DNA from 2 places in the Streptomonospora halophila genome. Region 1 is predicted to be linked to the other one. Evidence: predicted binding sites of a transcription regulator. Region 1 holds the regulator's gene; the other holds the start of a gene.

The links. Region 1 encodes HspR, which represses chaperone genes until heat shock. Its sites were predicted from a motif close to ANTTGAGTCNNNNNGACTCAANT; they were not measured.
Region 2: lon (endopeptidase La) is a predicted target of HspR. The motif match lies at 3,941-3,963, and genes of this name have one in related genera.

What each region holds. Positions count from the first base shown of each region.
Region 1 covers NZ_BAABIK010000029.1:33,994-41,291, forward strand. Annotated here, with positions in the region: gene dnaK (molecular chaperone DnaK) at 1-435, shown strand, start outside; gene grpE (nucleotide exchange factor GrpE) at 470-1,204, shown strand; gene dnaJ (molecular chaperone DnaJ) at 1,334-2,491, shown strand; gene ABEA15_RS20865 (heat shock protein transcriptional repressor HspR) at 2,497-2,919, shown strand; gene clpB (ATP-dependent chaperone ClpB) at 3,080-5,701, shown strand; gene ABEA15_RS20875 (DUF6458 family protein) at 5,834-6,043, opposite strand; gene ABEA15_RS20880 (acyl-CoA dehydrogenase) at 6,555-7,298, opposite strand, start outside.
Region 2 covers NZ_BAABIK010000011.1:143,766-151,063, reverse strand. Annotated here, with positions in the region: gene ABEA15_RS11695 (3-hydroxybutyrate dehydrogenase) at 1-64, opposite strand, end outside; gene ABEA15_RS11690 (MFS transporter) at 365-1,735, shown strand; gene ABEA15_RS11685 (sensor histidine kinase) at 1,892-3,169, shown strand; gene ABEA15_RS11680 (response regulator) at 3,166-3,822, shown strand; gene lon (endopeptidase La) at 3,975-6,386, shown strand; gene ABEA15_RS11670 (hypothetical protein) at 6,465-6,776, opposite strand; gene ABEA15_RS11665 (AbrB/MazE/SpoVT family DNA-binding domain-containing protein) at 6,773-7,093, opposite strand.

The sequences.
Region 1 (7,298 bases):
ACCATCTCCGGCGGCTCGGCCATGAGCAAGGACGACATCGACAAGATGGTCCGCGAGGCCGAGGAGTACGCCGAGGAGGACCGTAAGCGCCGCGAGGAGGCCGAGGTCCGCAACAACGCGGAGTCCCTCGTCTACCAGACCGAGAAGGTCATCAAGGACAACGAGGACAAGATCCCCGACGACGTCAAGTCCGAGACCGAGGGTGCCGTCGGCGAGCTGAAGACGGCGCTGGAGGGCACCGACATCGAGGCCATCCGGCAGGCGAGCGAGAAGGTCGCGCTGGCCAGCCAGAAGATCGGCTCCTCCATCTACGGCCAGGGCCAGCAGGGCGGCGGTGAGGACGCCTCGGCCGACGCCCAGGACCGGTCCGACGACGATGGAGACGTCGTGGACGCCGAGATCGTCGACGAGGACAAGAAGGACGGCAACGCCTGATCGGCCGAGAGGCAAGGCAAGGGAGGCGCAGCCAATGGCGCTGCCGGAGAACGAGAACGGCGAGGAGCAGCAGGGGCCGGTGATCCGCGACAAGCGGCGCATAGATCCCGAAACCGGTGAGCTCCGTACGCCCGAGGGGGCCGAGGGTGCCGCTCCCGACTCCCCCGAGGCCGCGGTCGAGGCCGAAGAGGAGCCCGTCGTCATCGACGGGACCGTCGAGGGGGGCGAGCTTCTCAAGGCCCGCGAGCAGGTCGTGGAACTGACCAACGACCTTAAGCGGATCCAGGCGGAGTACGCCAACTACCGCAAGCGCGTCGAGCGCGACCGGGTGGCCCTGCGCGAGCAGGCGACCGCCCAGGTGGTGGGCGACCTGCTGCCGATCCTGGACGACATCGGCCGGGCGCGTGAGCACGACGAGCTCGCGGGCGGGTTCAAGTCCGTGGGTGAGGCGCTGGAGGCGCTGGTCACCAGGCTGGGGCTGCAGAAGTACGGCGAATCGGGCGAGGAGTTCGACCCGAACGTCCACGAGGCCCTGACCATGGTGCCGTCGCCCGACGCCGAGGTGCCCACGGTCATCGAGGTCTTCCAGCCCGGCTACCTCATCGGCGAACGGGTCCTGCGCCCGGCACGCGTGGTGGTGGCCGGTCCCGGGGAGGATGCCGCTGAGGCTCCGGAGTCCGCCGGAACCGAACAGGAGGCCGAGCCGGGCGCCTCCGCAGAGGAGCCCGGCCCCGAGTCCTCCGGCGGGGCCGGTGAGGACAGGCAGTAGACCGTCGAGCCCCGGGCGCCGCGCGGCGCCCGGGGCACGCGGCCACCGGGCCGCACCCCCGCCGAATGCGGGGAAGCGGTCCCGGGGACAATCCGACTCACAGCGCGAAGCGGGAGAAGGCAGACGTCGATGAGCACGAAGGACTACCTGGAGAAGGACTATTACAAGGTCCTCGGAGTCTCAAAGACCGCCTCGCAGGACGAGATCAAGCAGTCCTATCGCAAGCTCGCGCGCGAGAACCACCCCGACGCCAACACCGGCGACGCGCAGGCCGAGGAGCGCTTCAAGGAGATCTCCGAGGCCTACAACGTGCTCAGTGACGAGAAGCGGCGCAAGGAGTACGACGACGCCCGCTCCCTCTTCGGCGGTTCCTACCGCCCCGGCGGGAACACCGGCGCGGGCGGGTTCGACCTGGGCGACCTGTTCGGCCAGGGCGGCGGCACCCAGACCAGCGGGGGCGGCGAGCGGCTGAGCGACCTGTTCGGCGGCCTGTTCGGCGGGCGCGGCCGGACCACGACCCAGCCCCGGCGCGGGGCCGACATCGAGACCGAGACCCGGCTGACGTTCAGCGAGGCGTCCGCCGGACTGACCCGGTCCTTCCAGCTCAGCAGCGACGCCGCGTGCCCCACCTGCAAGGGCACCGGCGCCCGCGCCGGCACCGCTCCCCGCGTGTGCCCGAACTGCTCGGGCACCGGTCACGAGAACCGCAACCTGGGCGGATTCTCGCTTTCCGAGCCGTGCGGCGAGTGCAAGGGGCGCGGCCTGGTGGTCGACGACCCCTGCCTGACGTGCAGCGGCAGCGGGCGCGGCAAGAGCACCCGAACGATCCAGGCCCGGATCCCCGCGGGTGTCTCCGACGGCCAGCGGATCCGGCTCAAGGGCAAAGGCGCGCCGGGCGAGCACGGTGGACCGGCCGGAGACCTCTATGTGGTGGTACATGTGCAGCCGCACCCCGTGTTCGGCAAGTCCGGCGACAACCTGACGATCACCGTTCCGGTGACCTTCCCCGAGGCCGCGCTCGGCGCCGACGTGCGGGTGCCCACCCTCAACGGCCTGCCCGTCACGGTCAAGATCCCACCGGGCACGCCCAACGGCCGGACCTTCCGGGTCCGCGGCAAGGGCACGGCCCGGCGCGACGGGACCGCGGGCGACATGCTGGTCACCGTCGAAGTGGCGGTACCCGACCGCCTCAACGAGGAGGCGCGCGAGGCGCTTGAGAAGTTCCGCGCCGCGACCGCGGACCAGGACCCGCGCAGCGGTCTGGAGACTCGCGCGAAGGGGATGTGAATGTCATGACCGATCCCGGACTGGGCGACGACATCCCGGTCTATGTGATCTCGGTGGCCGCTGAGCTGTCCGGACTGCATCCGCAGACGCTGCGCCAGTACGACCGGCTGGGCCTGGTCTCGCCGGGCCGGGCCTCCGGCCGGGGCAGGCGCTACTCGATGCGCGACATCCGGACGCTGCGCGAGGTGCAGCGGCTCTCCCAGGAGGAGGGGATCAACCTCGCCGGGATCAAGCGCATCCTGGAACTGGAGATCGAGGTGGAGAAGCTGCGCGAGCACCTGTTCCACCTGCGCAACGAGCTGGACGCGGCCCGCTCTGCGGTGGCGCGGCGCTCGGCGGGCGAGACCGGCGGCGGCGAGCTGCTGCCGGTGCGGCGCGCCCGGGTGACGATCTTCAACACCTCCCCTCCGCCCGAGCAGGACCAGTAGCCGGTCCGGCCTGGCCGCGACGGCCGACCGGCACCGGGCGGGCGCCGAGGCGGCCGGCGGGGGCCGCCTGTGCCCGGAACGGGTGCGCGCCCCGCCGCCGATCCGGCGGGCCCACCACATACAACCGCATAGCGATCACGCGCGAAGGGGGCGGCGACGCATGAACTACAAACTCACCACGAAGAGCCAGGAAGCCGTGGCGGCGGCGATGCGGCGGGCCACCACGGACGGCAACCCGCAGGTCGAGCCGGTCCATCTGCTCGCCGCACTGCTCGACCAGGGCGAGGGGATCATCCGCCCGCTGCTCAAGGAGGTCGGTGCGGCGCCCGACGACCTCTCCGCCAAGCTCGGGCAGACGCTGACCGGCCTGCCCAAGGCCGCCGGCAGCACGGTGGGCGCTCCGCAGAGCTCCCGACAGCTGATCGTCTCGCTGAACACCGCGGCCCAGCGCGCCCAGAAGATGGAGGACGAGTTCGTCTCGACCGAGCACCTGCTGGTGGGGCTGGCCGCCGACGGCGGCGAGGCCAGTCGGCTGCTCAAGGACGCCGGCGCCACTCCCGAGGCGCTGCTCGAAGCGTTCGATCAGGTGCGCGGCCCCAGCCGGGTCACCACCGAGAACCCCGAGGACACCTACCAGGCGCTGGACAAGTACGGCGTCGACCTCACCGGCCGGGCGCGCTCGGGAGCGCTGGACCCGGTGATCGGCCGCGACTCCGAGATCCGCCGGGTGGTGCAGGTGCTCTCCCGGCGCACCAAGAACAACCCGGTGCTGATCGGCGAGCCCGGCGTCGGCAAGACCGCCGTGGTCGAAGGGCTCGCGCAGCGCATCGTGGCCGGCGACGTGCCCGAGTCCCTGCGCGACAAGCGGCTGATCGCCCTCGACCTGTCGTCGATGGTGGCCGGAGCCAAGTACCGCGGCGAGTTCGAGGAGCGCCTCAAAGCCGTGCTCACCGAGATCAAGGAGAGCGACGGCCAGATCATCACCTTCATCGACGAGCTGCACACCATGGTCGGCGCCGGCGCCGCCGAGGGCGCCATGGACGCGGGCAACATGCTCAAGCCGATGCTGGCCCGCGGCGAGCTGCGCATGGTCGGCGCCACCACGCTGGACGAGTACCGCGAGCGCATCGAGAAGGACCCGGCGCTGGAGCGCCGCTTCCAGCAGGTGCTGGTGGGCGAGCCGTCGGCCGCCGACACCATCGCGATCCTGCGCGGTCTCAAGGGCCGCTACGAGGCGCACCACAAGGTGCAGATCGCCGACGCGGCGCTGGTGGCCGCGGCCACGCTGTCGGACCGCTACATCACCGCCCGGTTCCTACCGGACAAGGCCATCGACCTGATCGACGAGGCCGCCTCGCGCCTGCGCATGGAGATCGACTCCCGCCCGGTGGAGATCGACGAGCTGCAGCGCACCGTCGACCGGCTGAAGATGGAGGAGATGGCGCTGGACAAGGAGTCCGACGCCGCTTCCCTGCAGCGGCTGGAGCGGCTGCGCGCCGACCTCGCCGACCGGCAGGAGGAGCTCAACGCGCTGGTGGCCCGCTGGGAGCAGGAGAAGGCCGGGCTGAACCGGGTCGGCGAGCTCAAGGAGCGCCTGGACGGGCTGCGCACGCAGGCCGAGCGCGCCCAGCGCGACGGGGACTTCACCGAGGCCTCCCGGCTCATGTACGGCGAGATCCCGCAGCTGGAGAAGCAGCTGGAGGAGGCGTCCCACGCCGAGGAGGAGCAGGGGTCGGCCTCCGCCGCGGAGCCGACGATGGTCAAGGAGGAGGTGGGCGCCGACGACGTCGCCGACGTGGTCTCCTCGTGGACGGGCATCCCCGTCGGTCGGCTGCTGGAGGGCGAGACCGCCAAGCTGCTGCGCATGGAGGAGGAGCTGGGCAAGCGGCTGGTCGGCCAGCACAAGGCGGTGGCCGCGGTCTCCGACGCGGTGCGCCGCGCGCGCACCGGCATCTCCGACCCGGACCGCCCCACCGGCTCGTTCCTGTTCCTGGGCCCCACGGGCGTCGGCAAGACCGAGCTGGCCAAGGCGCTGGCCGAGCTGCTGTTCGACGACGAGCGGGCGATCGTGCGCATCGACATGAGCGAGTACTCCGAAAAGCACTCGGTCTCGCGGCTGGTGGGCGCGCCCCCCGGCTACGTCGGCTACGAGGAGGGCGGCCAGCTCACCGAGGCGGTGCGCCGTCGGCCCTACACGGTGGTGCTGCTGGACGAGGTGGAGAAGGCGCACATCGAGGTCTTCGACACGCTGCTGCAGGTTCTCGACGACGGGCGGCTCACCGACGGCCAGGGGCGCAGCGTCGACTTCCGCAACACGCTGCTGGTCCTGACGTCCAACCTCGGCTCGCAGTTCCTCGTCGACCCCGCGCTGGCGAGCGAGGACCGGCGGGAGAAGGTGATGTCGGTCGTGCGCAGCACCTTCAAGCCGGAGTTCCTGAACCGGCTGGACGACCTGATCGTGTTCGAGGCGCTGTCCACCGACGAGCTGACCCGCATCGTCGACCTGCAGGTCGACCGCCTTGCCGCCCGGCTGAGCGAGCGGCGGCTGGAGCTGGAGGTCACCCCGGCCGCCCGCGAGTGGCTGGCGCTGACCGGCTACGACCCGGTCTACGGCGCCCGGCCGCTGCGCCGGCTGGTGCAGGCCGCGATCGGCGACCCGCTGGCCAAGGCGATGCTGGCGGGGGAGCTCACCGAGGGCGACACGGTGGTCGTCGACCTCGACGAGGACGCCGACGCCCTCAGCGTCCGCCCCGCGGCCCGGCCCGAGCCCGCCTCGGCCTGACGCCGCGGCGCGGCGCCTCGACCCAAGCGCCGGCCCCGGCACCGTGTTCGCGGTGCCGGGGCCGGCGCCGTGTCAGGGGACGAGGGGGCGAGAGGCGCCGCCGCGCGGTGCCGCCGGGGGTGCCCGTTCGCGTCAGAGCACGTCGGAGTCGTCCTGGATCGACTGCCGGGTGCGGTCGCGGCGGACCATCATGAGGATGATGGTCAGGACGACCACCGCCACACCGGCGACCATGAAGATCATGCCGATGGCGTCCAGGTTGAGTCCGGCGATTTCCGCGGTGATGCCGTACGCGAGCACGGCCCCGATGACCACCAGGAAGATGCCGAGTCCGATTCCCATTCGCTGCCTCCGCGCCGCGTCTTTTGCGATCCCGTTGCCTACTACTACCCGTTCGTCGACGTGCCATCCCGCGCGCCCGGCCACGTATCGGCGGCGGTCGGGCGGTCGGGCGAGCGGGCAGCCGGCGGGGTGGCGCGGGTCGCGCGGCGCACGGCCCGGCGACGGGCGCTCAGCTGATCGCGGCCTTGTCGCGGCCGACCACGAGCCGGTATCCGGCCGCGCCGGCGGCGCTGAAGCCGGGGACGCCGATGCTCAGCAGGCCGCACGGGATGGCGGAGCACCGTGGGCCGTGGGCCGCGTGTCGGCGGGCTCCGGGCCGGGGGAGCCGAGGCTCTCGGCCCCAGCCGGTCGGGCGGCTCGCGGAGCCGGCGCGCCGCACCGGTCGGCGGTCGGCGGCGCTTCGGTGCGACCGCCGCAGGACGCGCGACGGCCCGGTGCGCAGGGGTCGTGCGCACCGGGCCCGAAGTCCGGGGCGGTCGTGCCGCTCCCGGGGCGGGTTCGGGGCGGGCCTCTAGAAGGCCGACTCCGGGAGCTCCATCAGGTCCAGGCCGACGTTCTCGGCCAGCGCGCGCTCGGTCGCCAGGCGCGGCAGCACCTGGTCGGCGAAGAAGCGGGCGGCGGCGACCTTGCCGGTGTAGAAGTCGCGGTCGGCCCCTTCGGCGCCGTCGAGGGCGGCCAGCGCCACCTCGGCCTGGCGCAGCAGCAACCAGCCGAGCACCAGATCGCCGGCGCTCATCAGCAGCCGGGTGGTGTTCAGCCCGACCTTGTAGAGCTCGTCGGTCTGCTCGGCGGAGCGCATCAGGTCGCCGACCATGGTCTCGACCATCTTCTCGACGTGCCCGGCGGCGTCGGCGAGCGCGCCGCGCTCCTCCTTGAGCCGGCCGTTGCCGGCCTCGCCCGCGGCGAACTCCTTGATCCCGCCGACGAGCCGACCGAAGGCCTCGCCGTTGTTCTTGACGATCTTGCGGAAGAAGAAGTCCTGCGCCTGGATCGCGGTGGTGCCCTCGTAGAGGGTGTCGATCTTGGCGTCGCGGATGTACTGCTCGATCGGGTAGTCCTGCAGGTAGCCCGACCCGCCCAGGGTCTGCAGCGACTCGGCCAGCAGCGAGTAGGAGCGCTCGGAGCCCACGCCCTTGACGATGGGCAGCAGCAGGTCGTTGAGCGCGTCGGTCTCGCTGTAGTCGGCGCCCTCGTACTGGGCGATCTGGACGGCGTCCTGCTGGCTGGCGGTGTAGATGACCAGCGCGCGCAGCCC
Region 2 (7,298 bases), on a different contig from region 1:
CGGTGTCGGCGGGCAGCGGCTCGGGCGCGGACGGGGCCGCCCGGGGGGATTCGCGGGTCGTCATGGCGCCAATCTAGGGTTCCTCCTCCCCGGCGGCGGATGGCCGTCGCGCCCACACGAGCGCCTCCCGGTATGTAGCCGACGACCATAACCTCCCGGGGCCGCGGCCGGCACCCCCGGCAGCAGGCGGGCCCGACGCCTCGGCCGTCGACCGCGTGGCCGCCGCCCTCCCGGCCGGGGGCGGGGTGTGTGCCGCGGCCACACACCCCGCCCCCGGTATCGGTGCCCGGCGGATATGGCCCCCATCACACGCCCGCTCCTACGCTGCGACGACGCACCCCCATACCGAGCGGAAGACGATCACATGGCTGTGCCAAACTCCCCCTCCGACGCCCCGGCCGCGGCGCCTCGCGGATCGTTCGCGAAGGTCGTGACCTCCAGCCTCATCGGCACCACAGTGGAGTGGTACGACTTCTTCCTCTACGGCTCGGCGGCGGCCCTGGTCTTCGGGGCCGTGTTCTTCCCCGAGTCCGACCCCCTCACCGGAGTGCTGCTCGCCTTCGGCACCTACGCGATCGGGTTCGTCGCACGCCCCCTGGGCGGCCTGGTCTTCGGCCACTTCGGCGACCGCGTCGGCCGTAAGAAGCTGCTGGTCATCAGTCTGCTGATGATGGGCGGGGCCACCTTCGCCATCGGCCTGCTGCCCGCCTACGCGACCATCGGAACGGCCGCTCCGCTGCTCCTGATCACCCTGCGGCTGATCCAGGGCTTCGCCCTCGGCGGCGAATGGGGCGGCGCCGTCCTGCTGGTGTCCGAGCACGGCAGCCCCAAGCACCGCGGGTTCTGGGCGTCGTGGCCGCAGGCGGGCGTGCCCTGCGGCAACCTGCTGGCGACCGCCGTGCTCGCGGTGCTGGCCGCCACCATGGCCGACTCCGCCTTCGAGGCCTGGGGCTGGCGCATCCCGTTCCTGCTGTCGGGGATTCTGGTCATCGTGGGCCTCTACGTCCGGCTCGCCGTCGAGGAGTCGCCGGTGTTCCAGGCCGCGGCCGCCCGCGCCGCGCAGGCGCGCGCGGGGCGGGACGCGGGCGAGCGCGCCCCCGTCGTCGAGGTCGTGCGCCGGCACTGGCGGGAGATCCTGGTGGCCATGGGGGTGCGCCTCGCCGAGAACATCTCCTACTACGTGATCACCGCGTTCATCCTCGTCTACGCGGTGCAGGAGGCCGGAGTCGAACGCGGCACCGTCCTCAACGCCCTGCTCGCGGCCGCGGCGGTGCAGCTCGTGGCCATCCCGATCTGGGGCACCCTCTCCGACCGCTTCGGCCGCCGCCCCGTCATCGCCTTCGGCGCGATCGGGACCGGGCTGTGGGCGTTCGCGTTCTTCCCGATCATCGACGCCGGCGGGTTCGGGATGGTGCTGGCCGCCGCGGGGGTCGGCCTGGTGCTGCACGCGGCGATGTACGGGCCCCAGGCGGCGTTCTTCTCCGAGCTGTTCGGCACTCGGACGCGCTACTCCGGCGCCTCCATCGGCTACCAGCTCGCGTCGATCGTCGCCGGCGGGCTCGCGCCGCTGATCGCCACGTGGCTGCTGTCGACCTTCGGCACCTCCGTTCCGGTGTCGGTGTACGTCGCCGCGGCCTGCGTGCTGACGGTGGGGGCGGTGGCGGCCTCGCGCGAGACGCGCGGCCGCGACCTGGACGACCCGGTGTTCGCCGAGCGCTCCGCCGGGAAGGGCTGAGGCGCCGCGGGACGAGCGCGGGTCCGCGCGCGTCCGGCGCGGTCCCGCGGTCCCGGCGGTCCCGCACCGAGCGGCTCCGGTCTGCGCTCGCCGCACCAGTGCGGATACGACGCGGCGCTGACGACCCGGGCGGCGGGGCCGACTACCGTCATGGGCGTGAGCCAACGTATCGCCCGCGTCCTCGCGCTGGACGTGCCGATCGCCCTGTTCGTGGGCGTGGTGTCGCTGGGCGCCGCCCAAGCCCGGGGGCCGTGGCCGCAGTCCGGTTCCGGACCGCCTTGGGCTCCGGGCGGTCCGCTGTCGGACGGGCGGCCGCCGTGGGCCCAGGGCTCCGGCCCCGAGTTCGCCGCACTGCCGCCGGCGGCCTACGTGTGCGTCGCGGTGGTCGTCGCGGCCCTGGCCCTCCGCCGCTTCCGCCCCCGCACGGCCTTCGCCTTCGCCATGGTCGCGACAGCCGTGTTCTACGCCCTGGACCAGCAGGGCGGCATGCTGCGGATCGGGCCGGCGGTGCTCGTCTACACGATGGCGGTGCGCCTGCCGCTGCGGCAGTGGACGCCCTGGACCGCCCTCGCGGTCCCCCTCTTCCTGGCCGAGCGCGCCGACCGCCCCTACCTCGGGCTGTTCGAGCCCGACACCGTCGGCTCGCTGGCGATCCTGCTGGCCCTGCTCCTGGCGCCCGCCGCGGTGGGCGTGATCGTGCGTTCGCGCCGCGAGAGCAGCCGGCGCGAACGCGACGACGAGGTGCGCCGCTCGGTCTACGAGGAGCGGCTGCGCATCGCCCGCGAGGTGCACGACGTGGTCGGCCACAGTCTCTCGGTCATCAACATGCAGGCGGGCGTGGCCCTGCACGTGCTCGGCAAGCGCCCGCAGCAGGCCGAACCCGCGCTCCAGGCGATCCGCCAGACCAGCAAGGACGCGCTGGAGGAGCTGCGCGGGACCCTGGCGGTGTTCCGCAGCGACGGCGCGGACGACCGCGGCGCGGAAACGCCGGACGAGCCGTCCGGGGAGGACGCACCCGTCGGCGGGCCCTCCGGATCCGCGCGCGAACCGGTTCCCGGCCTGGACCGAATCGACGAGCTCGCAGCGGGTATCGATCCTGCGGGCGACCGGGTGCGGGTGCGCATCGAAGGGGAGCGCACCGCACTCCCGGCCGCCGTCGACCACGCCGCGTTCCGCATCGTCCAGGAGGCGCTGACCAACGCCGTCCGGCACGGCGGCGGCGCGGCGGCCGTTTCCATCGGCTACCACCCCGAGGAGTTGACCGTGGAGATCACCGACAGCGGGCCCGCGCGCCCCGGCCAGGCCTACGAGGAGGGCAGCGGCATCGCGGGCATGCGCGAGCGTGCCCGCGCCGTCGGCGGACGCCTGGAGGCCGGGCCGCGCGCCGACGGCGGGTTCCGGGTGCGCGCCGAGCTGCCCGCGGGGGAGCGGTGAGCGCCGTCCGCGTCGCCGTCGCCGACGACCAGGCCCTGGTGCGCATGGGCCTGCGCGTGCTGATCGAGGCCGAGGACGACATGGAGCCCGCCGGCGAGGCCGCCGACGGCCGCGCGGCCGTCGACCTGGTGCGCCGCGAGCGCCCCGATGTCGTGCTGATGGACGTGCGCATGCCCGGGATGGACGGCATCGCGGCGCTGCGCGAGATCGCCGCCGACGACTCGCTGGCGTGCACCCGTGTGGTCGTGCTGACGACGTTCGAGCTCGACGAGTACGTCTTCGACGCGCTGCGCGCCGGTGCCGCCGGGTTCCTGATCAAGGACAGCGACCCCGGCGAGCTGCTGCGCGCCATCCGGCTCGCCGCGGCGGGGGAGTCGCTGCTCTCGCCCTCGGTCACGCGCAGCGTCATCGCCTCGTTCACCTCGCGCGCGCCCGCGGGCGGGCCGCGCCCCGACCTCGGCGAGCTGACCGAGCGGGAGCGCGAGGTCCTGGCCCTGGTCGGTGAGGGCCTGTCCAACGGCGAGATCGCCGATCGGCTCGTCGTCAGCCCCGCCACCGCGCGCACGCACGTCAGCCGCGCAATGGTCAAGCTGCACGCCCGCGACCGCGCCCAACTCGTCGTGATCGCCTACCGCGCCGGACTGGTGCGGTGAAACGGGACGAGGCGCGGCGCAGCAGGTGCGGCCCGACCCTCGGAAGGCTCCCTGGGCAGGGCGTACAGCCGATCGCTCACGGCGAACACAACAGGGGGAACAAAAGCGGACTCTCGTTTATTGAGTGATAGTGACTCAACAAGGAGGGTCTGATGACTGAAGCGCAGTCCAACGCGACGTTCCCCGTGCTTCCCCTCGACGAAGAGGTCGTCCTCCCCGGAATGGTCGTGCCGGTGGACATCGGCGACTCCGAGGTGCGTGCCGCGGTCGACGCCGCGCGCGCCGGCGGCGACGGCGCTGCGAAGGGTCCCGGAGTCCGGTCCGCGAGCAAGCCGCGGGTGCTGATCGTCCCCCGCATCGACGGCAACTACGCCGCGGTCGGCACCATCGCCGTGATCGAGCAGGTCGGCCGCACCCCCGAGGGGGAACCGGCCGCGGTCGTTCGGGGTACGGCGCGGGCCCGTGTCGGCAGCGGGACCACCGGGCCCGGCGCCGCCCTGTGGGTCTCGGCCGAGGTCCACAGCGAGGAGCCGCCGGAGGGCGGCCACCCCGGCAAGGTCCATGAGCAGGCGCGCGAGTACAAGTCCCTGCTGACCACCTACCTGCAGAAGCGCGGCGCCTGGCAGATCCTGGACGGCATCCAACAGCTGGAGGACCCGGGCAGCCTGGCCGACCGCGGCGGCTACTCCCCGTTCCTCAAGACCGCGCAGAAGCTCCAGCTCCTGGAGACCTACGACGTGTCGGAGCGGCTGCGGCTGCTCGGCGACTGGACCCGCGAATACCTGGCCGAGCTCGACGTCGCCGAGACCATCGACCAGGACGTGCAGGAGGGCGTCGACAAGCAGCAGCGCGAGTTCCTGCTGCGGCGCCAGATGGAGGCCATCCGCAAGGAGCTCAACGAGCTCTCCGGCCGGCCGGGCAGCGAGGAGGACGACTACCGCGAGCGCGTGGAGTCGGCCGAACTGCCCGACCACGTCCGCAAGGCCGCGCTGGAGGAGGTCGACAAGCTGGAGCGGGCGGGCGACTCCTCGCCGGAGTCCGGCTGGATCCGCACCTGGCTCGACACGATCCTGGACATGCCCTGGAACACCCGTACCGAGGACGCCTACGACATCGCCGGCGCCCGGGAGATCCTCGACGCCGACCACGCCGGCCTCGACGACGTCAAGGAGCGCATCGTCGAGTACCTGGCGGTGCGCAAGCGGCGCGAGGACAAGGGCCTGGGCGTGGTCGGCGGGCGGCGCAGCGGTGCCGTGCTGGCGCTGGTCGGCCCGCCAGGCGTGGGCAAGACTTCGCTGGGCGAGTCCGTGGCCCGATCGATGGGCCGCGAGTTCACGCGGGTCGCCCTGGGCGGTGTGCGCGACGAGGCCGAGATCCGCGGCCACCGGCGCACCTACGTCGGTGCGCTGCCGGGGCGCATCGTCCGCGCGATCAAGGAGTCGGGCTCGATGAACCCGGTCGTGCTGCTCGACGAGATCGACAAGGTCGGCAGCGACTTCCGCGGCGACCCCACCTCGGCGCTGCTGGAGGTCCTCGACCCCGCGCAGAACCACACCTTCCGCGACCACTACCTGGAGGTGGACCTCGACCTGTCCGACGTCGTCTTCCTGGCCACCGCCAACGCCCTGGAGACCATCCCCGGCCCGCTGCTGGACCGGATGGAGCTGGTGCAGCTCGACGGCTACACCGAGGACGAGAAGGTGACCATCGCGCGCGACCACCTGCTCCCGCGCCAGCTGGAGCGGGCCGGGCTGGAGTCCGGCGAGGTGGAGTTCGCCGACGGCGCGCTGCGCCGGATCGCCGCCGAGTACACGCGCGAGGCGGGCGTGCGCGAGCTGGAGCGCACGGTCGCCCGGGTTCTGCGCAAGGTGGCCTCGGGCCTGGCGCTGGGCGAGCGCGAGCTGCCGGTGTCGGTCGGCGCCGACGACCTGCCCGGCTTCATCGGGCGGCCCAAGCACACCCCCGAGACCGCCGACCGCACCTCGGTCCCGGGAGTGACCACCGGCCTGGCGGTCACCGGCGCCGGCGGCGACGTGCTCTTCGTCGAGGCGTCCCTGGCCGACCCCGAGTCCGGGGCCGGCGGGCTGACCCTGACCGGCCAGCTGGGCGACGTGATGAAGGAGTCCGCCCAGATCGCGCTGTCCTACCTGCGCTCGCGCGGCGCTGAGCTGGAACTGCCGGTCGGCGACCTCAAGGAGCGGGGCGTCCACCTGCACGTCCCCGCGGGCGCGATCCCCAAGGACGGGCCCAGCGCCGGTGTCACCATGACCACCGCCCTGGCCTCGCTCCTGTCGGGCCGCCCCGCGCGCTCCGACGTGGCCATGACCGGCGAGGTCTCGCTGACCGGGCGGGTGCTGCCGATCGGGGGCGTGAAGCAGAAGCTCTTGGCGGCGCACCGCGCGGGGATCACCACGGTGCTGATCCCGGCCCGCAACGAGCCGGATCTCGACGACGTCCCCGAGGACATCCGCGAACAGCTCACCGTCCACCCGGTCGGCGACGTCCGCGAGGTGCTCGAACTGGCCCTCGACCCGGCGAAGGCCCCGCAGCCGCTGGCGGCGTAACCGGGCGGGGACCGGGCGAGAACCGGTAACGCGCAACCGCGGTGTGGGCCGTCCCGCCCGGGGCGGCCCACACGCGGGTCACGGGTCCTTGTAAATGGAGTGGTCGCCGATGCGACGCCAGACCAAGAGCGGGTCTCCAGCCTCGTCCTTCTGGATGTGGAAAGTGGCCCGCCCGTCCGGTGAAGCGAAGCTCCACGTCAACGAATAGACGTCGTACCCTCCAACCTTGTGGAGGCGAAGCCGTGTCGGCCATGGCGGATTTCCGGAGAACGCCCCGGCGGCCACCGCGGGAAGGAAATCCTTGTGAACCGCGGCCAGGAACAACCGCTGATGCTCTTTGGGAAGCTGCCGGAGCTCGCGGTCGAAGGTTTTAAGGCTTGTAAACTTCACGACTCCTCGCCGGCCTTCTCACCAGTCACGTCCTCCAGGTGGGCAAGGAACTCCTCGCCTGTCATAGGAGGGTTGACCTCTCCGGCGGCGAGTTCCTCATCCGCCTCCTGCTCAGCCTGCTGCTGTCCTTCCTCCCAGAACCACACGTCGTTCGGGTGGACAGCGACCTTCGGTAGAAGGACGACCTCCCCCTCGCGTACGACGAACTCCACCACGGCATCGGGCTTGTCCAGGCCGAGTTGTCGCCGCACCTCGGGAGGCACGACCAGTGTGCCATCGGTCGTGGAGACACTGCCGAAACCCAGGTGCTTGTCCATCTCTCCACGGTAGCCGCGGTCCTGTCTCTCGGTAAGCACGGACATCCGTACGCGGTCCCCGTTCCATAGATCTCCGGTCGGCGTGACTCTAGCCCAGAGGCACGTAGGGTGTCTGGCGATTACCGAATGTGAGTGGCCATTCGTTTTCATGGCTGTTCCGGCGTGATGCGCCATGGTGGCATTCGTAGGGTGAAGCAGGGGCTGG